DNA from 2 places in the Allobosea sp. 05L423 genome. Region 1 is predicted to be linked to the other one. Evidence: predicted binding sites of a transcription regulator. Region 1 holds the regulator's gene; the other holds the start of a gene.
What was found. The regulator PhoB, encoded in region 1, activates phosphate uptake and scavenging genes when phosphate is short. The targets are predictions, from matches to a motif close to TGTCATNNANCTGTCAT.
Positions count from the first base shown of each region.

Region 2: the regulator PhoB is predicted to act here: its motif matches at 2,264-2,280, upstream of AC1DNE_RS01945 (BtaA family protein).

Region 1 covers NZ_JBFTOA010000011.1:164,601-184,627, reverse strand. The annotation lists gene AC1DNE_RS21545 (amidohydrolase family protein) at 1-768, opposite strand, end outside; gene AC1DNE_RS21540 (ABC transporter substrate-binding protein) at 970-2,307, shown strand; gene AC1DNE_RS21535 (carbohydrate ABC transporter permease) at 2,447-3,376, shown strand; gene AC1DNE_RS21530 (carbohydrate ABC transporter permease) at 3,546-4,364, shown strand; gene AC1DNE_RS21525 (dihydrodipicolinate synthase family protein) at 4,441-5,337, shown strand; gene AC1DNE_RS21520 (GntR family transcriptional regulator) at 5,361-6,038, shown strand; gene AC1DNE_RS21515 (sialic acid TRAP transporter substrate-binding protein SiaP) at 6,258-7,250, shown strand; gene AC1DNE_RS21510 (TRAP transporter small permease) at 7,422-7,934, shown strand; gene AC1DNE_RS21505 (TRAP transporter large permease) at 7,931-9,217, shown strand; gene ppk2 (polyphosphate kinase 2) at 9,388-10,341, opposite strand; gene AC1DNE_RS21495 (ATP-binding protein) at 10,460-11,515, shown strand; gene pstS (phosphate ABC transporter substrate-binding protein PstS) at 11,629-12,654, shown strand; gene pstC (phosphate ABC transporter permease subunit PstC) at 12,880-13,854, shown strand; gene pstA (phosphate ABC transporter permease PstA) at 13,867-14,751, shown strand; gene pstB (phosphate ABC transporter ATP-binding protein PstB) at 14,791-15,597, shown strand; gene phoU (phosphate signaling complex protein PhoU) at 15,681-16,400, shown strand; gene phoB (phosphate regulon transcriptional regulator PhoB) at 16,417-17,115, shown strand; gene AC1DNE_RS21460 (hypothetical protein) at 17,411-17,635, shown strand; gene AC1DNE_RS21455 (DUF3175 domain-containing protein) at 17,653-17,937, opposite strand; gene AC1DNE_RS21450 (SpoIIAA family protein) at 17,954-18,340, opposite strand; gene AC1DNE_RS21445 (LysR family transcriptional regulator) at 18,395-19,318, opposite strand; gene argH (argininosuccinate lyase) at 19,413-20,027, shown strand, end outside.
Region 2 covers NZ_JBFTOA010000001.1:396,584-400,073, reverse strand. The annotation lists gene AC1DNE_RS01955 (thioesterase family protein) at 1-219, shown strand, start outside; gene AC1DNE_RS01950 (class I SAM-dependent methyltransferase) at 288-956, opposite strand; gene AC1DNE_RS01945 (BtaA family protein) at 953-2,218, opposite strand; gene msrB (peptide-methionine (R)-S-oxide reductase MsrB) at 2,422-2,850, shown strand; gene AC1DNE_RS01935 (acyl-CoA dehydrogenase family protein) at 2,965-3,490, opposite strand, start outside.

The DNA.
Region 1 (20,027 bases):
GGTGAGCCGCTCGGCGGCGGCGCGCCATTGGCCATAGGAGGCGGCGAGCGTCGCGACCGGCCAGTCGCTGCCCCAGAGCAGGCGCTCCGGGCCGAAGCAGGCGAGGAGATGCGCGACGGCCGGTGCCAGCGCCGCGTCGGTCCAGCCCGGCCCGGCTTCGGTGACGAGGCCGGAGAGCTTGCAGGCGGTGTTCGGCCGGGCCGCCAGCGCCGCTATGCCGCCGCGCCAGTCGGAGAGGTCGGCGCCGGCGAGATCCGGCTTGGCGCCGTGGTCGATGACGACGGGCAGTTCCGTCTCGCGCTCCAGCAGGGTGAGGAGGGCCGGGATCTGCGGCGGCTTGACCAGCGCGTCGAAGACGAGGCCGTGCTGCTTCAGCGCCGCGAAGGCGGGGGCGAGCTCGGGCCGCGCGAGCCAGTGCGGATCGGCAATGTCCTGCACCATCGGGCGCAGGCCCACCAGCAGTGGGTCCGCCGCCAGCGCGGCGATGCGGGCGGGGGCATCCGGCGCCTCGAAATCCGCCCAGCCGACCACCCCGGCGACGAAGGGGGTGGCGGCGGCGAGGTCGAGCAGGAAGCGCGTCTCGGCTTCGGTCGGTGCGGCCTGGACCAGGATGGTGGAGGCGATGTCGTGTTCGGCAAGATGCGGAGCAAGGTCGGCGGGCTCGAAATCGCGGTAGATCGGCTTCAGGGCTGGCGTCAGCCAGCCATAGTCGCCACGGGCGAGCCGCCAGAAATGCTGGTGGGAATCGATGCGGGGCGGGCTCGTCACGGGGCGGCTCTCGCGGATTCAAGCGGATGCACGGGGCGGTATGACGACACTATGTGCACGCCAACATGTTAGCTTGCAACCGGCCTGAAAGAAGAATAGCGTCCTGCCCGATCGCGGAAGATCGAGGCGATATCCGCCTCATGCTCCGCGCGACATCAAAGGCCCGAAACGGGCCGTATTCAAGTCCTGGGGAGGACGCCGATGACCGACAGCATTCTCAAGCCGACCCGTCGTGTTCTGCTGGGTGGCGCGGCCGCCGCACTCGCCTCGCCGCTGGTGCTGCGGAAGGCGCAGGCGCAGGGAGCGTTCGACTGGAAGAAGTTCTCCGGCCAGTCGATCGACGTGCTGCTGGTCAAGAACCCGCGCTCCGACCTGATGCAGCAGGCGGAGAAGGAGTTCACCGAGCTCACCGGCATCAAGGTCTCGTCCGAGCAGGTGCCGGAGCAGCAGCAGCGCCAGAAGGCGGTGATCGAGTTCGCCTCGGGCAAGCCGAGCTTCGACGTCAGCGGCATCTCGCTCCATGTCCAGAAGCGCATGGCGGCCAAGGGCAAGTGGTTCGAGAACCTCGATCCCTACATCAAGAACGCCGCGCTGACCGCTCCGGATTTCGACTTCGCCGATTTCGGGGCCGGCCCGGTCGCCTATGCGCGGCAGGCCGACGGGGCGCTCGATACGATCCCGTTCTTCGTCGATTACTGGATGGTCTACTACAACAGGGAGCTCTTCGACGCGAAGGGCGTGGCCTACCCGAAGACGATGGAGGAGATGTTCACCGTCGCACAGAAGCTGCACGATCCCGCCAAGGGCATCGCCGGCTTCGTCTCGCGCGGCCTGAAGAACGCCAACGTCCCGGTCTGGACATCGCTGATGCTCGGACAGGGCATGGAGACGACCTCGCCGGAGGGCAAGCTGCTCACCGATACGCCGGAGGCGATCTGGGCGGCCGATCTCTATCGCAAGCTCAACAAGGAGACGGGTCCTGCCGGGCAGGTCGGCTTCAACTGGAACGAGTGCCAGACCACCTTCATGCAGGGCCGCGCCGCGATGTGGCTCGACGGCATCGGCTTTGCCACGCCGCTGGAGGACCCGTCGAAGTCGCGCATCGTCGGCAAGGTCGGCTATGGCGTGACGCCGCCTGGGCCGAAGGCACATCACGCCGGCATGTTCGCCGACGGCATGGGCATCTCGCGCGGCTCCTCGAAGAAGGAGGCAGCCTGGCTCTACCTCCAGTTCATGACCAACAAGAAGAACCAGATCGCGATGCTCAAGGCCGGCGCCGGCGCGCCCGGCCGTTCCTCGGCCTATCTCGACACCGAGACGATCCAGCAGTCGAAGTTCGGCAAGCAGTATTTCGAGTGCCTGCTCGCTTCGGCCAAGATCGCGCGGGCCGGCTTGCCGCAGATCGTCCCGGTGACCGAGTTCCGCGACGTCTTCGGCGTGGCGCTGACCAATGCGATCGGCGGGGCGGATGTCGCGGCCGAACTCAAGAAGGCGACCGAGACTTTCGCTCCGGTGCTCGCCAAGAGCGAGCAGGGGTGAGGGAACGCGCGACGCGGGAGGCGTCATGGTCGGGCTCGTCCCGACCATCGACGTCTTCCTGGATCGCGTACCGTGTTCAAGACGTGGATGCTCGCCGCAAGGGCGAGCATGACGATGGGTTCCCAACGAAGCAGAACGCATGACCAGCACGTCCCTGCCTGCCAGCATCGTCAGCACGACACCTGCGGCCAACGCAGCGGCCTCGGCGGATTTCACGCCGCGCTACTGGCTGTTCTCGCTGCCGGCCGTGCTGGTGATTGCTGCCGTGATCGTCTTCCCCTGGCTGTTCACGCTCTACATGTCCGGCCAGGACTGGAAGATCGGCGGCGGCGTGGAGTTCGTCGGCCTCGGCAATTTCGCCGAGCTGATGAAGGACCAGCGCTTCATCGAGTCGATGGGGCATACGCTGTATTTCACCGTACTGGCCGTGGTCCTGCCGATCGTGTTTGGCACGGCGGCGGCGCTGGTCTTCCACCGCGAGTTCCCGATGCGGGGCCTGCTGCGCACGATCTTCGTCATGCCGATGATGGCGACGCCGGTCGCGGTCGCGCTGGTCTGGACGATGATGTTCCATCCGCAGCTCGGCGTGCTGAACTACCTGCTCTCGCTCGTCGGCATCGGGCCGTCCGGCTGGGTCTACGAGCCGTCGACGGTGATCCCGACGCTGGTGATGGTCGAGGTCTGGCACTGGACGCCGCTGGTGATGCTGATCGTGCTCGGAGGATTGGCCGGGCTGCCGCGCGAGCCCTACGAGTCCGCGCTGATCGACGGCGCCAATGACTGGCACATGTTCCGGCACATCACGCTGCCGCTGGTCTGGCCCTTCATCATGGTGGCGATCGTGATCCGCACCATCGATGCGCTGAAGGCCTTCGACACGATCTTCGTGATCACGCAGGGCGGGCCGGGCACGGCGTCGGAGACGCTGAACATCTTCCTCTATCTGCAGGCCTTCCAGTTCTACAAGATCGGCTACGCCTCGGCCGTCGTGGTGATCTTCTTCGTCATCATCATCATGCTCTCGCTGCTGCTGCTCTATGCGCGGCAGAAGTCGAAGTGGAACGCGTGATGGGCCTGCTCCCGATCCAGAACGCGCGGTCATCCCGGGCGACCGCAGGGAGACCCGGGATCCATGCCGGAACGCTGGTCCTTCGAGGCTCAGGCATGGATCCCGGGTCTTCGCTTCGCCGCGCCCGGGATGACGGCGAGGGTGTCGTCGGCGGGGGGAGGAATCGCCCATGAACCGCACGCTCAAGAAAGTCGGCTTCTGGGCCTCGGTCTTCGTGCTGGTCTCGCCGGCTGTGCTGGTCTTCCTCTGGATGATCTCGCTGTCGCTCAAGAACGAGCTCGACAACACCGCCTTCCCGCCGATCTTCATCCCCAATCCGCCGACGCTGAAGAACTATGTCGACGTCTTCGCCCAGAACAATTTCGGGCTCTATCTCTGGAACTCGATCCTGGTCACGGGCGGTGCGGTGCTGCTCGGGCTGATCGTCGGCGTGCCGGCCGGCTACGGCATCGCGCGCGGCAAGGCGCATAAATTCGCGGTGCTGATCCTGGTCGCGCGGATGACGCCGGCCCTGTCCTACCTGATCCCGCTCTTCCTGTTGTTCCAGATCACGGGATTGGTGGGTTCGATCACGGCGCTGGTCATCACCCATCTCGTCATCACCATCCCGATCATCGTCTGGATCATGATCGGCTATTTCGAGAACGTGCCGATGGAGCTGGAGGATGCCTCGCGCATCGACGGCGCGACGAGCTGGCAGGCCTTCCGCCATGTCGCGCTGCCCCTGGCGAAGCCCGGTATCGTCGTCGGCGGCATCCTCGCCTTCATCTTCTCCTGGAACAATTTCATCTTCTCGGTGGTGCTCGGCGGTAAGGGGAGCCGGACGCTGCCTTCGGCCGTCTACAATTCGCTGACCTTCGAGCAGATCTCCTGGGGGCCGCTGGCGGCAGCGGCGCTGCTGGTCACGCTTCCCGTGCTGATGGTCACCGTGATCGCGCAGCGCCAGATCGTCGCCGGACTTTCGGCCGGGGGCCTCAAGGACGGTTAACTTCGAGGATCGCTTGTGGGCGGTTCTGTCTTCATACTAACATGTCAGTCACCATTCAGCTCTGAAAGTCCCTCACATGGCCACCGACAAGAACCGCTTCGGCCTCTCCTGCGCGATCACGACCCCGATGCGGGAGGGGGGCGCCGTCGACCTGCCGCGCCTCGTCCATCATGCCCGCCATGTCCTGGCTCGTGGCTGCGACTCCGTCACGCTGTTCGGCACGACGGGCGAGGGTGCGGCGCTCGGGCTGCCGGCGCGGACGGCGATGATGGGAGCGCTGATCGGGGCGGGGATCGATCCTGCCAAGCAGATTTATGCCGGCATCGCGGCGGCCTCGTTGCATGAGGCGGTGGAGCAGGCGCAACTGGCGCTCGATGCCGGGGCGAAGGGTTTGCTCGTCGCGCCGCCCTTCTACTTCAAGGGCGTCAGCGACGACGGGCTTTATGCCTGGTTCTCGCAGTTCTTCGAGAAGCTCGGCCCCTCCGCGCGCAACGTCGTGCTCTATCACATCCCGTCGGTGACGGCGGTGGATATCAGCGTCGGGCTGGTGCAGCGGCTGAAGACCGCGTTCCCCGGGCTCGTCGTCGGCGTCAAGGATTCGTCCGGCAGCTATGCCAACACCGAGGCGCTGCTCAAGGCGCATGGCGAACTCGCCATTCTCGTCGGCGACGAGCGCCAGCTCGCCAAGGCGGTGCGCAACGGCGCCGAGGGTACGATCTGCGGCGTCGCCAATCTGGTGCCGGAGCTGCTGCGCCCGATGGTCTACGAGGGCAAGGACAGCCCGGTGGTGAACGCTCTCGTCGACGAGATCTGCTCGCATCCCGTGCTGGCGGCGGTGAAGGCGCTGGTCGGCCATATCCATGGCGATCCCGGCTATGGCGCGATGCGCCCGCCGCTGGAAGCGCTGGACGAGGCGACCCGCAAGCGGCTCTTTGCAGCTTTCGATTCGATCACCCAGGCCAAGGCCGCCTGAGAAGGACGCCGGAAGGAGGGACCGTGAGCCAGCCGGAGCAGGAACCGCGCGAGGGCGAACCGCTGAAGCTGAGGGAGCGCGCCTATGCCTCCTTCACCGAGCGATTGCTGGCGCGCGAGATCAAGCCCGGCCAGTTCGTGACCCAGCGCGAGCTCGTGGCGATGACGGGCTTTCCGCTCGGCGCGATCCGCGAGCTGATCCCGCGGCTGGAGGCGGAGGGACTGATCAAGACCGTGCCGCAGCGCGGCATGCAGGTCGCCCATGTCGACCTCAATCTGATCCGCAACGCCTTCCAGTTCCGCCTCTTCCTCGAGAAGGAGGCGACGGCGCTCTACGCCCGGAACGCCACTGACGCCGAGATCGCCGTGCAGCGCGCGCGACACGAGGCGATCGTGGCCCGGGCGCAGGCCGGCGGCGACGAGCGGCTGATCGAGGACGCGGAGGAGGTCGACCGGCTGATGCATGAGGCGATCATCGATCACCTCGACAACGAGATCGTCAGCCAGGCCTTCCGCGTCACCTGGCTGAAGATCCGGCTGATCCGGCAATACGAGACGCGCATCCACAACAGCATCATCGTGCCGGTGATGCAGGACCATCTCGCCATCATCGCGGCGATCGAGACGCGCGATCCCAATCGCGCGGCCGAGGCGATGGCGGCTCATATCGGCAACGCCCGCACACGGGCGATGCAATACTGACGACAGCAGCACGACGAGCCGGAGAACCGGCCGCGATCAGGGAGGAGCCGTCATCGACATCCACAGCCCTTATCCTGAGGAGCCGCGAAGCGGCGTCTCGAAGGATGATCCAGGAGGCTCCGGAACCATCTGGAGCAGCCTTCGAGACGCAGCCTTCGGCTGCTCCTCAGGATGAGGGTTGTGGTGGCCGGTGCGGCCCGAAACAGGGAGGGAACGACAATGGTGAAACTGACGAAGCGCAGCTTCCTGCAGGGTTCGGCCGCTGCAGGCGCAACTGTCTTCGCGCCCGGCATCCTGCGGGCGCAGCAATTGGTGTTGCGCTGGGCCGATGGCCAGCCGGCGACCCACCCCTCGCCGCAGAGCGCGGTGAAGGCCGGCGCCGAGATCAAGGAAAAGACCGGCGGGCGCGTCGAGATCCAGTCCTTTCCCAACGGGCAGCTCGGCTCCTCGCGCGACATGGTCGAATCCGTCGCGAGCGGCGCCCTGACGATGGTGACCGAGGGCGCCGCGCAACTCGGCCAGTTCGTGCCGCAGCTCTCGATCATCGAGGCGCCCTATATCTGGAAAGATGCGGCGCACATGACGCGCGCGCTGAAGTCGCCGCTGATCGACGAGCTCAACAAGGCGCTGGTCGAGAAGCGCGGCATGCGGATGATCGGCGTCAACTATTACGGCGTGCGCCATCTCACCAGTGGCAAGAAGCCGATCAACTCGGTCGAGGACATGAAGGGCTTCAAGCTGCGCGTGCCGGAGGTCGACACCTTCCGCGCCATGGCGGAAGCCTGGGGTGCACGGCCGACGCCGCTCAACTTCTCGGAGCTCTATCTCGCGCTCTCGCAAGGGGCGGTCGACGGGCAGGAGAATCCCCTGCCGACCATCGCCTCGGCCAAGCTGGCGGAGGTCCAGAAATACCTCGTGCTGACCGCGCATATCATCACGCCGCGGCTCGTGATCGTGAACGAGGCGGCCTGGCAGAAGATCCCGCAGGCCGACCGCGACATCGTCGTGGCCGCCGTCGACAAGGCCGCGACCTGGCAGGACAACGAGATCCTGGAGCAGGAGAAGAGCCTGGCCGACAGCATGGCCAAGGGGGGCATGACGGTGACGAAGCCCGACAACGAGGCCTTCCGCAAGCCGGTGCTGGCGAGCGTGCCGGCGAAGTTCGAGAGCAAATGGGGCAAGGGGCTCTGGGACCGCATCCAGGCGCTGTGAAGGCGTTACCCGGAACCACGCGAGTCATCCCGGACAAGCGGCTTTAGCCGCGCAGATCCGGGATCCATGCCGGAACTTCCACCGGAAATGCTCAGGGATGGATCCCGGGTCTCCGCTTCGCTGCGCCCGGGATGACGCGCGTTTGATCTCCACTGTCGCAAAGGCATCCGCATGACGCGCTGGTCCAGGCTTTTCGACCGCCTGATGGAGGTGATCGCGGCGATCCTCATCGTGGCGCTGCTCGTCGTCGTCACGCTCGGCATCGTCACGCGCGCGCTCGGCGAGCCGCTGATCTGGACCGACGAGGTCTCGCGCTTCCTGATGCTGTGGGTCGCGGTGACAGGGTGGATTCTGGCGAGCCGGCGGCGCGCCCATATCCGCATCCGCTTCTTCCACGACATGCTGCCCGCGCGCAGCTGGCGCTCGGCCGAGGCGATCATGCAGCTCGCGATGATCGTCTTCGGCGGGCTGACCGTCTGGTACGGCGTGCATCTCGTCGAGGCCAACCACGATCTCGAAGCGACGACCGTGCCGCTCTCGATGGGGCTGCTCTACGCGCCGATGGTGCTGGCCGGGATCGTGACGGCGCTGCAGGGGCTCAGCGAATTCGTCGGCAACCTGCGCAACTGGCGGAACTCGCCCCATCCGCCGGTCGCGGTGACGCTGCAGGAGCCGGCGGAATGAGCGCGCTGATCTTCAAGATCTCGGCCGTCTGGCTGCTCTCGATCCTGGCCGGCTTCCCGCTCTTCGCCTCGATGGGGCTGGCCGCCTTCGCCTTCGTGCTGATCGGCGACTTCTCGGCCTCGATCGTGCCGCAGAAGATGGCGCAGGCGATGAACTCCTTCCCGATCGTCGCGGCGCCGCTCTTCATCCTGATGGGCAACATCCTCGCGGCGGCGCGCATCACCGACCGCATCGTCGAATTCGCGACGGCGGTGATCGGCTGGCTGCGCGGCGGCTATGCCCACGCCTCGATCATGACCAGCATGATCTTCGCCGGCATGGTCGGCTCGGCGGTGGCCGATGCCGCGGGCTCGGGCGCCATCGAGATCCGGGCCATGCGCAAAGCCGGCTATCGGCCGGAGACGGCGGCGGCGATCACCGCTGCGGCGGCGACGATCGGGCCGATCATCCCGCCTTCGCTGCCGATGGTGATCTACGGCGTGACGGCGGACGTCTCGATCGGACGGCTCTTCATCGGCGGTGTCATTCCCGGCGTGCTGATGGGGCTGTCGCTGATGGTCATGGTCGCGATGATCGCCAAGCGCCAAGGCTTCCGGAAGGAGAAGTTCAAGGGCTTTCGCGAGATCGGCCGGACCTTCTTCAGTGGCTTCTTCGCGCTGATGACCCCGCCGCTGATCCTGGGCGGCATGTTCTCCGGCATCTTCACGCCGACGGAGGCCGCGGCCGTCGCCTGCCTCTACGCCCTCTTCCTCGGCTTCTTCGTCTACCGCACGCTGGAAGTGAAGCAGCTCTGGCCGATCCTGATCGACACGGTCGAGACCATGGGGCTCGTCGCCGTGCTGGTGATGGCGGCGGGTGCGCTCGGCTGGTGCATGTCGATCTCGCGCGTGCCGCAGACGCTGACGCCGCTGATCGTCGAGACGATCCAGAACCCGCTCGTCTTCCTGCTCGTCTGCAATCTCATCCTGCTCGTCGTCGGCTGCTTCATGGAGGCGCTGGCCGCGATGCTGATCCTGATCCCGATCCTGGTGCCGGCTGCGAACAGCTTCGGCATCGATCCGGTGCAGTTCGGCATCATCATGATCCTGAACCTGATCCTGGGGACGATCCATCCGCCGATCGGCGTGGTGCTCTTCGTGGTGACGCGCATCGCCAATGTCTCGTTCGAGACGATGTCGAAGGCGATCCTCCCCTGGCTCATACCGCTGCTGGTCGTGCTTGCCGCGATCACGCTCTGGCCGCCGCTGACGACCTGGCTGCCGAACCAGGTGATGGGGCCGTGAGGGCGCAACAGCCGGGAGCCTGATGACTTTGAGCGGGAACCGCGTCGTCATCCCGGGCTTGACCCGGGATCCATGCCGGAGCGCTGCCGATCAGGGTTCAGGCACGGATCCCGGATCTCCGCTTCGCTCCGTCCGGGATGACTTCCGCGTTCCGCGGATCACGCCAGGCTTTACCGGCTCTCCGGCTCGCCGCCATGGTGGAGATAGCGGCCGACGGGGATGACGATCTCCTCGTCCAGCTTGCCGATCGCGGCCTCGTCCTTGTCCGCGTAAGGGATCGCCTTCAGCACATGGCGGATCGCGTTGAGCCTTGCGCGCAGCTTGTCGTTGCTGCGCACGACATGCCAGGGCGCGGCTTCGGTCGAGGTCCGGCCGAGCATCGCGTCGAAGGCGCGCGAATAGTCGTCGAAGCGCGGGATGGCCTCGAAGTCGATCGGCGTGAGCTTCCAGCGCTTGAGCGGATCGTGCCAGCGCGCGTGCAGGCGGGTCATCTGCATCTCGCGGCCAATGGTCAGGAACAGCTTGATCAGGCGGATGCCGTCGCGCGCCAGCATGCCCTCGAAGACGGGGGCCTCGTGCAGAAAGCTCTCGGTCTCGTCCGGCGTGCAGAAACCCATGACGCGCTCGACACCCGCCCGGTTGTACCAGGAGCGGTCGAAGAAGACGAGTTCGCCGGCCGTCGGCATCTCGCTGGCATAGCGCTGGAAATACCATTGGCCCTTCTCGGTGTCGGAGGGCTTCGGCAGCGCGACAGTGCGAGCCTGGCGCGGATTGAGATGCTGGGTGAAGCGGCCGATGGTGCCGCCCTTGCCGGCGCCGTCGCGGCCTTCGAAGACGATGACGATGCGCTCGCCATGCTTGGAGGCCCAGCGCGTCAGCTTCTGCAACTCGATCTGGAGCAGCTCGAGCTCGCGATTGTAGCGCTTGCGCTTCATCCGCTTGCCATAGGGATAGTCGCCGCTGTGATAGGCGGCATCGATGATGGCTTCCGGCAGCGTGTCGGCCTCGATGTCGAAACCCTTGAGCTTGGGGGACACGGGACGGGCCTTCGCCGGTTTGGCGCTCTCGCCCGCGGACAGCGCGATCGGCGCGTTGGCGTTCGAACCCGAGAATTTCTTTGCCATCGCTGCCTCCTCTTCGGGCAAAGCCTAGCCGGCTGACGTGCGGAAGGGAATTGACGCCTCTCCTTCTTCCGCCCAAGGAAGGGCAGGCCGGCTGGTGCCGGCTCGTTCCGAGCGCTCCATGGCCGACATTGCCCCTTCCTCTCCTGCGACGATGCAGACCATGATCGAGGCGCTCGGCGTCCCCGTGGTGCTGCTCGACGAGCAGGGCATCGCCCAGGCGCTCAGCCCTGCGATGCGCGCGCTTGTTCCGGGGCTCGAGATCGGCAAGTTCCTGGCACTGGTGCTGCGCGACCCGGACCTCAACGATGCGATCGAGCAGGTCGCGCATGAGGGCGGGCGCGACACCGTCGAGCTCGTCGAACGGGTGCCGTTCGAGCGTGCCTTCCGCATCCACATCGCGGCGCTGGGCGGCGGAAGGCGGCGGCCGACGCTGCTCACCTTCCAGGATCTCAGCGAGCAGCGGGTGATCGAGCGGATGCGCGTCGATTTCGTCGCCAATGCCAGCCATGAGCTGCGCACGCCGCTGGCCTCGCTGCTCGGCTTCGTCGAGACGTTGCAGGGGCCGGCGCGCAACGACGAGCGCGCGCGGGAGCGCTTCCTCGGCATCATGCGCGAGCAGGGGCTGCGCATGGCGCGTCTCGTCGACGATCTTCTCTCGCTCTCGCGTATCGAGCAGCGCGCTCACGTCGCGCCCGACACGCCGGTCGACCTCGCCGGCATCGCGCGCGAAATCGTCGACTCGCTCACATTGATGGCGCGCGAGCGCGAGGTCACACTGGCGCTCACCACGCCGCGCGAGCCGCTGCTGGTCCCCGGCGACCGCGACGAATTGCTACGACTGATGGAGAACCTCGTCGAGAACGCCATCAAATACGGCAAGCAGGGCGGCGAGGTGAAGATCACCGTCGAGGCCGGCGAGGATGAGGCCAGCTTCCACGTTCGCGACGATGGGCCGGGGATTGCGCCGGAGCATCTGCCGCGCCTGACCGAGCGCTTCTACCGTGTCGACACCGCCGCCAGCCGCGAGGCGGGCGGCACGGGCCTGGGGCTGGCTATCGTCAAGCACATCGTGCTGCGCCATCGCGGCAGGCTGACGATCGAAAGCAAGCCGGGCGAGGGGGCGACCTTCAAGGCGATACTGCCGCGTTTCGAGGCCCAGCGCGCAGGCCGCTGAGCCGCCGCTTCAACGGCTTTGTGACAGTTTTCATGACGACGTGTCATCCGGCTGTCATATAGGGGGTGTTCTGACAGGGGAGCTGTCAACAGCGACCCAGAGAGGACATCTCAATGCGCAAGATTCTCGTTCTCGCGGCCGTAGCCGTCGGGATCGCCGGTTCCGCCCAGGCTGCCGACATCACCGGCGCCGGCGCGACCTTCCCCTTCCCGATCTATTCGAAATGGGCCGAGGCCTACAAGAAGGACACCGGCACGGGCCTGAACTACCAGTCGATCGGCTCGGGCGGCGGCATCCGCCAGATCAAGGCGAAGACCGTCGCCTTCGGCGCGACCGACGCTCCGCTCAAGGGCGAGGACCTCAGCAAGGACGGCCTGATCCAGTTCCCGACCGTGATGGGCGGCGTCGTTCCGGCCGTGAACATCGCCGGCGTCGAGCCGGGCAAGCTCAAGCTCTCGGGCGACATCATCGCGCAGATCTATCTGGGTGACATCAAGAAGTGGAACGACCCGAAGATCGTGGCGCTCAACGCCGGTCTCGCCCTGCCGGACGCCAACATCAACCCGGTCTATCGCTCGGACGGCTCGGGCACGACCTTCGTGTTCACCGACTACCTCTCCAAGGTCTCGGCCGACTGGAAGTCCAAGATCGGCGCCAACCAGTCGGTCCAGTGGCCGGTCGGCATCGGCGGCAAGGGCAACGAAGGCGTCTCCGCCTCGGTCAAGCAGGTCGCCAACTCGATCGGCTATGTCGAGTACGCCTATGCCAAGCAGAACAAGCTCGCCCACGCCCTGGTGAAGAACGCCGACGGCAACTTCCCGGCTCCTGAGGAGAAGGCCTTCCAGGCAGCCGCCGCCAATGCCAACTGGCAGGAGCAGCCGGGCTTCGGCATCTCGCTCAACAACCAGAAGGGCGCGGATGCCTGGCCGATCACCTCGGCGACCTTCATCCTGGTCCATGCCAAGCCGGAGAAGCCGGAAGAGGTGCAGGCCGCGCTGAAGTTCTTCGACTGGGCCTACAAGAGCGGCGACAAGCTGGCGAGCGAGCTCGATTACGTCGCCCTGCCGTCGACCGTGAAGGATCAGGTCCGCAACGCCTGGAAGGGCGTGACCGACACCGCCGGCAAGCCGATCTTCTGATCGCTGCCAGCGACAAGGTGAGGCGGGCCAGTCCCGCCTCACCGATACATGCAGCCCTCATCCTGAGGAGCCGCGGTATGCGGCGTCGCGAAGGATGATCCAGAGCGCACTGGAGCCTCCTTCGGGACGCTCCTGCGGAGCGCTCCTCAGGATGAGGGCTGAGGTTGATCGGAGTCGGGTGACCGGCTGCAGGCAACCTCTGCCACGACACCGGAGCCTCCGCGGATGACCGCAGCAACCGACATGACGAGCATCCCCGGCGCGAGGCCGGCCGCCCGCAAGACGCCGAAGGCGGGGTTCGACCTCTTCTTCCGCAATGCCAGCTTCGCGGCGGCGCTGCTCGTGCTGGTGCTGCTCGCCGGCATCATGATCTCGATGATCATCGGCGGCTGGCCGGCCTTCCGCGAGTTCGGCCTCGGTTTCATCACCTCCAGCGTCTGGGATACGCAGAACGAGCAGTACGGCGCCTGGCCGGCCATCGTCGGCACGCTTTCGACGGCGTTGATCGCGCTGGCGATCGGCGTGCCGCTTTCGCTCGGCATCGCAGTCTACCTGACCCAACTGGCGCCGGGCTGGTTCAAGAAACCGGTCGCCACCGCGATCGAGCTGCTCGCCGCCGTGCCCTCGATCATCTACGGCATGTGGGGCCTGTTCGTCTTCGTGCCGCTCTTTGCGGCCTATGTGCAGATCCCGCTCTCGAACATCGTCGAGGGCATGCCGGTCGTCGGCACCATCCTCTATTCACGCTCGCCCTCGGGCCTCGGCATCTTCACCGCCGGCCTGATCCTGGCCTTCATGATCGTGCCGTTCATCGCCTCGATCACCCGCGACATGCTGGAGCAGATCCCCTCCGTGCTCCGCGAAAGCGCCTACGGCATCGGGGCGACGACATGGGAGGTCGTGCGCCACGTGCTGGTGCCGCAGGCCGGCGTCTCGATCATCGGCGCGATCATGCTCGGCCTCGGCCGCGCGCTCGGCGAAACGATGGCGGTCACCTTCGTCGTCGGCAACGCCAACCGCCTGTCGGCCTCGATCCTCGATCCCGGCTCGACCATCGCCTCGCGCATCGCCAACGAATTCAACGAGGCGATGGGCCTGCAGCTCAACGCGCTGATCGCGCTGGGCTGCATCCTGTTCTTCGTCACCTTCGTCGTCCTCGTCATCGCGCGGCTGCTGGTCGCCCGCGTCAAGCGCTACTGAGGTCTTTCGTCCATGACCATGACGACCACGCCCCGCGAGCTGCCGCACACCCCCTGGGGGCGCGTGCGCCAGTCCCGCCGCACCGCCGACCGGCTGATGAAGATCATCGCGACCGGCTTCACCTTCTGCGCCATCTTCGTGCTGTTCTGGATCCTCGGCATGCTGCTGGTGAAGGGCATCGGCGGCCTCTCGCTCGCCACCTTCACCGCGGTCACTCCCGGCCCGGGCACGGAAGGCGGCGGCCTCGCCAACGCCATCGTCGGCTCCTTCGTGCTGACCTTCCTCGGCATTGCCATCGCAACCCCGATCGGGGTTCTCGCGGGCACCTGGCTCGCCGAATACGGCAGGGGTTCCAAGCTCGCGCACCTGATCCGCTTCATCAACGACATCCTGCTCTCGGCGCCGTCGATCCTGATCGGCCTGTTCGTCTACGTCATCCTGGTCGAGCCCTTCCGCGGCTACTCCGGCTGGGCCGGCGGCGTCGCGCTCGGCATCATCGCGATCCCGGTCATCGTGCGCACCACCGAGGACATGCTGAACCTCGTCCCCGGCCCGCTGCGCGAGGCGGGGGCCGCGCTGGGCGCGCCGCCTTCGGTCGTCATCACCTCCGTGACCTGGCGTGCGGCGAAGGCCGGCATGATGACGGGCATCCTGCTGGCGCTCGCCCGCATCGCCGGCGAGACGGCGCCGCTGCTCTTCACGGCTCTGAACAACAATTTCTGGTTCTCGCCCTCGCTCGCCGGCGGCGTCTCGAACCTGCCCGTCACGATCTATCAGTTCGCCTCCGCTCCCTACGAGAACTGGCAGCAGCTCGCCTGGGCGGGATCGCTGATCATCACGGTCTCGATCCTGCTGCTTTCGCTCATTGCCCGCCGCGTCGTCGCTGGCGGCAAATAAGACTTGAATCCAACCCGGTCGCGCCCGACCTTGAGGACCATGTCGATGCTTTCGACCCTTGAACTCTCCCCGCAGACGCTCGATGCCGAGGCGCCCGTCCGGATCGCGGTGAAGAACCTCGATTTCTACTACGGCGAGCACCGGGCGCTGAAGAACATCAATCTCGATTTCCGCGACCGGCACGTCACCGCGCTGATCGGCCCTTCCGGCTGCGGCAAGTCGACCCTGCTGCGCATCTTCAACCGGATCTACTCGCTTTATCCCGAGCAGAAGGCCACCGGCGAGATCCTGCTCGACGGCCGCAACATCATCTCCAACGACGTCGACGTGAACGAGCTGCGCTCGCGCGTCGGCATGGTCTTCCAGAAGCCGACGCCCTTCCCGATGTCGATCTACGACAACGTCGCCTTCGGCATCCGCCTCTACGAGAAGCCGCCGAAGTCCGAGCTCGACGACCGTGTCGAGGGGGCGCTGCGCCGTGCCGCGCTGTGGGACGAGGTCAAGGACAAGCTGAAGAGCTCCGGCATGGGCCTCTCCGGCGGCCAGCAGCAGCGCCTGTGCATCGCCCGCACCATCGCGCAGAAGCCGGAAGTGATCCTGTTCGACGAGCCGACCTCCGCGCTCGACCCGATCTCCACCGGCAAGATCGAGGACCTGCTGGAGCAGCTGAAGAGCGACTTCACGATCGCGATCGTGACGCACAACATGCAGCAAGCTGCACGCATCTCGCAGTACACCGCCTTCATGTATCTGGGCGAGGTCATCGAGTTCGCGCCGACCAACACCATCTTCATGAACCCGGCCAAGAAGCAGACGCAGGACTACGTCACCGGCCGGTTCGGCTGAGCCGCGGCAGAGTTCTTTGTTTGTCGCATTTTCTTCGCGCGAACCGGTCCGATTTCGCTTGAAAATGCTTTGAGGATAACGCCATGACCGACCACATCGTCCGCTCCTACGACACCGATCTCGAAGGCATCCGCCGCAGTCTTGCCGAAATGGGCGGCATGGCCGAGCGCATGCTGGGCGACTCCACCGTGGCGCTGGTGCGCCGCGACACCGGCCTCGCCCAGAAGATCATCACCGCCGACCAGCGCCTCGACAACCTGCAGCGGGACGTCGAAGAGAAGGCGGTGCTGACCATCGCCCGGCGCCAGCCGCTCGCGAACGACCTGCGCGAACTGATCTCGGCGATCCGCATCGCGGCCGACATCGAGCGCGTCGGCGATCTCGCCAAGAACATCGCCAAGCGCGCCGTCGCCATCGCCGGCCAGTTCCAGCCGCCGCACCGCGCCGTGGTCGGGCTCGAGCACATCAGCCGCCTGGTGCAGGCGCAACTCAAGGACGTGCTCGACGCCTACGCCGCAGGCAACGAGCAGAAGGCGCTCGAGGTCTGGCGCCGCGACGACGAGATCGACGCGCTCTACACCTCGCTGTTCCGCGAACTCCTGACCTACATGATGGAGGATCCGCGCAACATCACCTTCTGCACGCATCTCCTGTTCTGCGCGAAGAACATCGAGCGCATCGGCGACCACACCACCAACATCGCCGAGACGATCCATTACCTCATCACCGGCGACTCGCTCGACGTGAACCGGCCGAAGCTCGACACGACCAATATCGAAGTCGAGGCGGTCACGGGCAGCTGAGGCGAGGCAAGGAATCATGGCCGCACGCATCCTGATCGTCGAGGACGAGGAGCCGCTGACCCTGCTGCTGCGCTACAATCTCGAAGCCGAGGGCTTCGAGGTGGACAGCGTGGCGCGCGGGGACGATGCGGAGCTTCATCTGCGCGACCACACCCCCGATCTCGTGCTGCTCGACTGGATGCTGCCGGGCCTCTCCGGGATCGAGCTCTGCCGCCGGCTGCGGTCGCGGCGCGACACCGAGCGCGTGCCGATCATCATGCTGACCGCGCGGGGCGAGGAAACCGAGCGCGTGCGCGGGCTCGCGACCGGCGCCGACGACTATGTGGTGAAGCCCTTTTCGTTGCCGGAATTGATCGCGCGCATCCAGGCGCTGCTCCGCCGCGCCAAGCCGGGCCATGTCGCGGGACTGCTTGCCGCCGGCGACCTCGAACTCGACCGCACCACACGGCGCGTCCGCCGCGCCGGCAGCGAGTTGCATCTCGGCCCGACCGAGTTCAGGCTGCTGGAGTTCCTGATGCAGGCGCCCGGCCGCGTCTATTCGCGCGCCCAGCTGCTCGACGCCGTCTGGGGCCGCGACGTCTATATCGACGAGCGCACCGTCGACGTCCATGTCGGCCGGCTGCGCAAGGCGATCACGCCCGCCAATACCAAGGACCCGCTGCGTACCGTGCGCGGCGCCGGCTACGCCTTCGACGAGACTTTTGCGCGCAGCTGAGCGGCGCTCCAGCTCTCCTCCTCATCGCAGCTTACGGTGAGTCTCGCCTGCTCGCTCGCGTTGACCCTGAAAGTCAGCGCGAGCCAGAGGAGGTCGCCATGAGCAAGATGCCGCCAGTCCCGCCGGCCAGTCGAAGCGACAAGGGCCCGGGCGAGCGGGATCATGCCGGGCACGATATGCGCAGCGCTAGGAGGTGGCGAGCGAGCGCCGGCCGGGCCAGCATGACCAGCAGGGCAACACCCGCATCAACACGAGCCATCAGGGTCTGCAGCAGGATCGTTGAGGAGGCTGCCTCATGTCGGCCTCGACCAAGGCGCCGCAAAGCATCCGGCACGGCGGCCCGGGCTCGTCCCATGAGAATGCGAGGAAGTCGCCGGGCATCCGCAAGCCGCCTGCCGACGACGAAACCCGGCAGGTTCGCGTTTCGGGCGGTGGCGGCGAGCGCGACAGCCATCGCTTGCATGATCCGGCCCGCAAGGGTGGCGGCCCCGCGAGAAGCCCCCTACAGGACGATCCCTGAAGGGGCCGGCAGGAGCCTCAGCCCTCTCGGTAGAAGAGGCGGCGCAAGCTGTGCTTGGCCGCTTCCAGCGTCCTGCGCCGCTCGGCCGGCAGGTTCCGGCCGGCGCGGTTGATGTAGAAAGTCAGCATCGACATCGCCGAGCGATAGGGGCTCGACTTGCGGAGCCGGCTGTGTTCAGCCGACCGCTTCAGCGAACGTGCGATCCGTCGCGGATCGCCCTGCTTGAACACCGCCTTCTCAAGATCGAGCGCGTTGCTCCGGGTGGTGATATCGGCCGACCACCTGCGTTTGTGGGCAGTCATGGCGTCCTCCTGTCGGTCAGGCGTTTGGCCCGCCCTCGATGTCACCGGCCCAGGTCAGTGCGGTCTCGTACTCCTCCGGCTTGAAGGTGCGGACGGTCACGAAGGGGATCGCTGGGTTGAGCAGGTCGACGAAGGCGGCAAGCCAGCCCCTGTCGGTGATCACCGCCTCGCGCGGGAAGCGCTGCAGCTCCCAGAGCTTGCCGAGGCTGTAGCGCGCATCCTTCCAGGCGGCAGCCAGGGTCATATCGGTGAAATCGGTGAGGTCGGCGAGGATGCCGACCTTCTCGTGTCGCGCGAGCTTCGCCTCGATATCGGCCATGATCCCATCGAGATCGTCACTGGTCAGCGTCTGCGACAGGCGGTAGGCGCCGACATGGTCCGGGGCAGGCAGAATGGTGAACATGGCTCCTCCTTGCTCCAGACAACGCGGGGCAAGAGCGGAAGTTTCGCCCGATGATCAGGCCGCTGCGGGCGCACGGGTGGCGGCGTCGAACCGGGCCGCTTCGGCGCGCAGCCAGCCGACGAATTCATCGAGGCCGGGGCGTTGCGGCTGGCCAACCGGGAGGGTGAGCCAACAGCCCGTCGCACTGGTGAAGCCGAGGCCGAGCGGGTTGATAAGCGCGCCGGAAGCCAGCTCGTCGGCGACATAGCAGCGCGGCATCAGAGCGACGCCCAGCCCGGCGACGGCGGCGCTGGTGATCACGGAATAGTAGCCGTAACGCACGGTGTGCTCGGGCACCGCGCCGCGCAGGTCGTGGGCCTCGGTGAACTCGGCCCAGAAGGTCGGCATCTGGTAGTGCTGCAGCAGCGTCATCTTCTGGATATCGGCGGCACGACGAAAGCCGCCCATGCGCTCGACCAGGCTCGGCGCGGCGACGAGGGCAACGTCGCGGCCGAAGAGGTAATGCGCCTCCTTGCCGGGCCAGGGCGGGACGCCATGGGCAATGTCGAGATCGGGCTCCTCGGTCTCGCTCTCGCTGACATAGTTGGTGAACTGGACGTCGACGCCGGGATGCGCCGCAGCGAAGGCCGGAAAGCGCGACATCAGCCAGCGCTCGCCGACGATGGCGACCATGTGCAGGCGGATCGGCCGGGCAATGGCGCTGCGCTCGGCGAGGCGCCGGGCGCCCCGCTCCATCTGCTCCAGCGCGGCTTCGGCATAGGGCAGATAGATCGCGCCGGCCTCGGTGAGCTTGAGGCCGAGCGGGCTGCGGTCGAACAGCACGGCACCGAGATGGTGTTCCAGCGACAGGATCTGCTTGGAGACGGCACTCTGCGTCAGGTTGACGACCAGGGCGGCGCGGGCGGTCGAGCCCAGCCTTGCAACCGTGGTGAAAGCTCGCAAAGCGGTCGATGACGGAGGAGGCCGGCCGGCGGCCATGGGGTATTCCTTTTTGGACTATCGCTGCGGAGATCGTTTCGTTTGCCGGGCTTTCGGTCAAGAGGCCATTCTTCCCTAACGGGAGGACAAGCTCATGAACCAGACGACGCGCCTGTGGGGTGGACGCTTCCGCAAGCCGCCCGATCCGCGGCTGATGAAGCTGTCGAGCGCGGCCGGTGAGCACGCGAGGCTGGTGCCGCAGGATGTTGCGGGCGGCAAGGCGCATGCGGCCGAACTCGGACGCGCCGGGCTGCTGACGGCGCAGGAGCTCCAGACCATCCTGACCGCGCTCGACGCGATCGCGCGGGACACGGTCGAGGGGCGGATCACGCCCGGCCCGCAGGACGAGGATGTCCATACCTTCATCGAGCGCATCCTGACCGAGCGGATCGGCTCGACGGGCGCCAAGCTCCGGGCAGGGCGCTCGCGCAACGACCAGGCCGCGAACAATCTCAAGCTCTATCTGCGCGCGAAGTCGCGCTCGCTCGCGGCGATGCTGGCGGAACTCCTGACCGCGATCGCCGATCAGGCCGAGCTGCATGCGGCCTCGGTCAGCCCCGGCTTCACCCATCTCCAGAGCGCCCAGCCGGTCACCTTCGGCCATTGGCTGATGGCGCATGGCCAGGTGCTGATGCGCGACGCCTCGCGCCTGACCGACTGGGAAAAGCGCTCCGGCCAGTCCCCGCTCGGGGCGGCGGCGCTTGCAGGC
Region 2 (3,490 bases), on a different contig from region 1:
ACGAGCGAGAACCTGTCGCTGCACGTCGATATGGTCCATCGCAGGGTCGTGCCCTTCCCTGCCGACATCCTGGCGAATCTTGCCTTGATGAAGGCGGCCCACAGCATGATGCCGCTGCCAGCCACGATCGGTCGCATCATCGGCATGCCGAAGAAGTCGGCGATCCGCGTCGAGGAAGCGAACGAAGAGCGCGAGCCCGAGGTCGAGACGCGGCACTGAGCGGTGTTGCCCGATCAGGCGTAGCTCGGGATTTCTGCTTCACCTCCGCAGGCGCGCCGCTACGCAGCCTAGCGGCTGCGCGTGACGACGGCATGCATCGCATAGCCGCGATACGGCGCGCCGAGCCGGCATTCGGCTCCGGCAGCTTCCGCCAGCGCCCGCACAGCTCCCGGCAGATCCTCGCGTGGCGTGACATGGAAAAGGGCGAGCCAGCGCAGCAGCACCGCCTTGAACGCCGCCGGAAGCCCGCTCTGGTCGCCGAAATCGACGATATACAATGAGCCGCCCATGTTAAGGCGGCGCAGCGCCTCGGCGACGACACCCTGCCAGGGCGGGATCATCGACAGCGCATAGGAGATCACGATCCGGTCGAAGCCCTCAAGGCCGAACAGCGCCTGAGGATCGAAACCGGTGGCGTCTGCCTCGGCAAGCTGGATCCGATCTTCCAGCTCCGCCCGCGCCACCGAAGCGTGCGCCGTCGCCAGCATCTCGCTGGAGACGTCGAGCCCGTAGCAGGCACAGGACGGGTAGCGTCTTGCGATCTGGATCAGGTTGCGCCCGGTGCCGCAGCCGATCTCCAGCACGGCGGCGCCGGGAGGAGGCTGCAACCCGTCGATAAGCTGGTCGCGGCCGAGCAGATAGAACTTCCGGCTGGCGTCGTAGATATGCCGTTGATGCCGATAGATCCGGTCCATCAACCCGGCGGCCGAGCCGCCCGGCGCCTCGGCCGCGCTCACCGGGCCGCCCCCTTCAGCACATAGAGGTGGAAGCCGCCATAGATCGCCGAGCGGTCCTGCCGGCAGAGATCGCGGCTGCGCTCCTCCTCGTACTGCCACTGATCGAGGATCGCCGCCGGCACCCGGCCCGGCAGCAGCCGCTCGTCGGCCGCCGTGCGGAAGATCACCCGCGCGCCCGGCCGCGCCGTCCGCGTGATCTGCGACCACAGCGCCGTGAGGTCGGCGTCATTCATCCAGTCCTGCGCATCGAGCAGCACATAGGCGTCGCAGCTTTCGGCTGGTTGGTCTTCGAGAACGGCCGTGATCGCGCTCTGGCGATAGGAGACGTTCGGGGCGCGCTCCTTCACCGCCGCGAAATGCCGCGGCTGCAGATAGGGCGGGAAGGCCGCATCCGGCCCCTCGCCATAGCGCCGGCCGAAAGCCTGCTGGGCGAAGTAGTTCTCCTTCATGTCGAAATCGCAGGCCAACCGCTCAAGCCTCAGCTTCAGCGCGCCGAGGATCCCGTCTTCGCCATCGGCGGCGAGCGCCTTGTACTGTGCCGGCGGGATGCCGAGCCCGTAGAGCGAGGCCGGCTGGCGCACGAGCCAACGCACCAGCTTGCGCTCGAAGACCGGCGCGAGATGCTGCTCGTAGAGCGCACGCTGCTCGGAAAGGTCGCGCGCCGCCAGCATCATCAGCGGGTTGCCGCCCAACGCCCGCGCCAGCACATGGCCCGTGCCGATGAAACGGCCGAGCAGGCCGTAGCGATAGAAGCCCTTAGCGAAGACGTTGATCCGACGCTGGCCGTTAAGGCCCCGCCCCTCCCAGTAGCCGCGCGAGACGGCGTCGAGATGATCAGCGATCTCGCGGTCGTAGACGCCGACGTTGCCGCGCACGTTCGCCCGGCCGAAGAAGCGCAGGAAGTCCTCCTGTCGCTCCATCCGCGCCAGCGCCGCAAGCTTCAACCGGCCGAGCGCGATATGCGCGGCATTGAGATCGACGGCGCTGACGCGGATCGGCGCAGCCGTCAGATAGGAAAGGATGTTGCAGGAGCCCGACGCGATCGCCACGACATGGTCGTCGGCCTTGAGCTGCAGCGCCGCCATGTCGACGACCGGATCTTCCCAGATCTGTGGATAGACCAGGCCGGAGAAGGCGCGGGCGAACAGCCATTCCAGCATGCCCGCCTTCGACAGCTTCTTGCTGCGTCGGACGGCCAATCCCAGGCCCGAGCTCGTCATGCGGCGGGCCGCGCGCGCCGTTTGCGTCGCCTGTTGCGTCACCGGTTTTCCTCCCTTTGCGGGTGGCGGGGCTGCTAGAGGAGTCGCGTGACGGTCAGGTGACGAAGCCCCGGCGATTGCCACGGCCTCGTGAAATCGTCTTGGATCGGCGGGGCTGAAATTCAGCGCGCGAGACGCCATATTGCCGGCACGAGAGCCGATGAGGTGGCCACCGCCCCGGCCGAAAGGAGATCGCAATGGGTCTGATGAGCATGTTCGGCGAGCCGAAGAAGCAGGACGAGACCTTCCCCTTCCAGCTGACTGACGCCGAATGGCGCGAGCGCCTGACGCCCGAGCAGTATCAGATCCTGCGCGGCCACGGCACGGAGCGGGCTGGCTCCTGCGCGCTCAACTACGAGAAGCGCGCCGGCACCTTCTCCTGCGCCGGCTGCGGCCAGAAGCTATTCAGGTCGGGCAAGAAATTCGAGAGCGGCACCGGCTGGCCGAGCTTTGACCAGCCGCTCGAAGGCGCGGTCGAGACCAGCGAGGACCGCAAGTTCGGCATGGTCCGCACCGAGGTCCATTGCGCCAATTGCGGCGGCCATCTCGGCCACGTCTTCCCCGACGGCCCGCCGCCCACCGGCCTGCGCTACTGCATCAACGGCGTGGCGATGAATTTCGAGCCGGAAGCCTAGCAAAATCGCTCCGCCGTCATGGTCGGGCTCGTCCCGACCATCCACGTCTTCGCTGGTCGAAGACGGAGTTCGAGACATGGATGCTCGCCACAAGGGCGAGCATGACGGCCCGCTCTACGAAACGGCCGGCACGGCCCGCCGCGCCAACGCCGCCGCATCTACCATCGGCGGCAAATCCCCGAACTGCCCCGACCAGCCCTCGCCCAAGCGCGTCGCCACAAAGGCATCCGCCACCGCAGCGGGCGCGAACCGCAACAGCAGCGAGGCTTGCAGCGCCAGCGCCAGCTTTTCAGTTAGCCGCCGTGCCTGCCCCTCATTGCCGATCAGTTCCGGCAGCTCGCCTTCCAGTCGCTTCAGCGCCGCATCGTAGCGCCGATCCGCTCCCGCAGCCGTCAACAACTCCGCCCGCAGCACGTCGACCGCCCCTTCCTCGCGCGCCAGCGAACGCAGCACATCGAGACAGATGACATTGCCCGAGCCCTCCCAGATCGCGTTGAGCGGCGCCTCCCTGTAGAGCCGTGCCATCGGGTTCTCCTCGATGAAACCATTGCCGCCATGGCATTCCAGCGCCTCGGTGACGACGGCCGGCGCCCGCCGCGTGATCCAGTATTTCGCGATCGGCGCCCCCACCCGCGCCAGC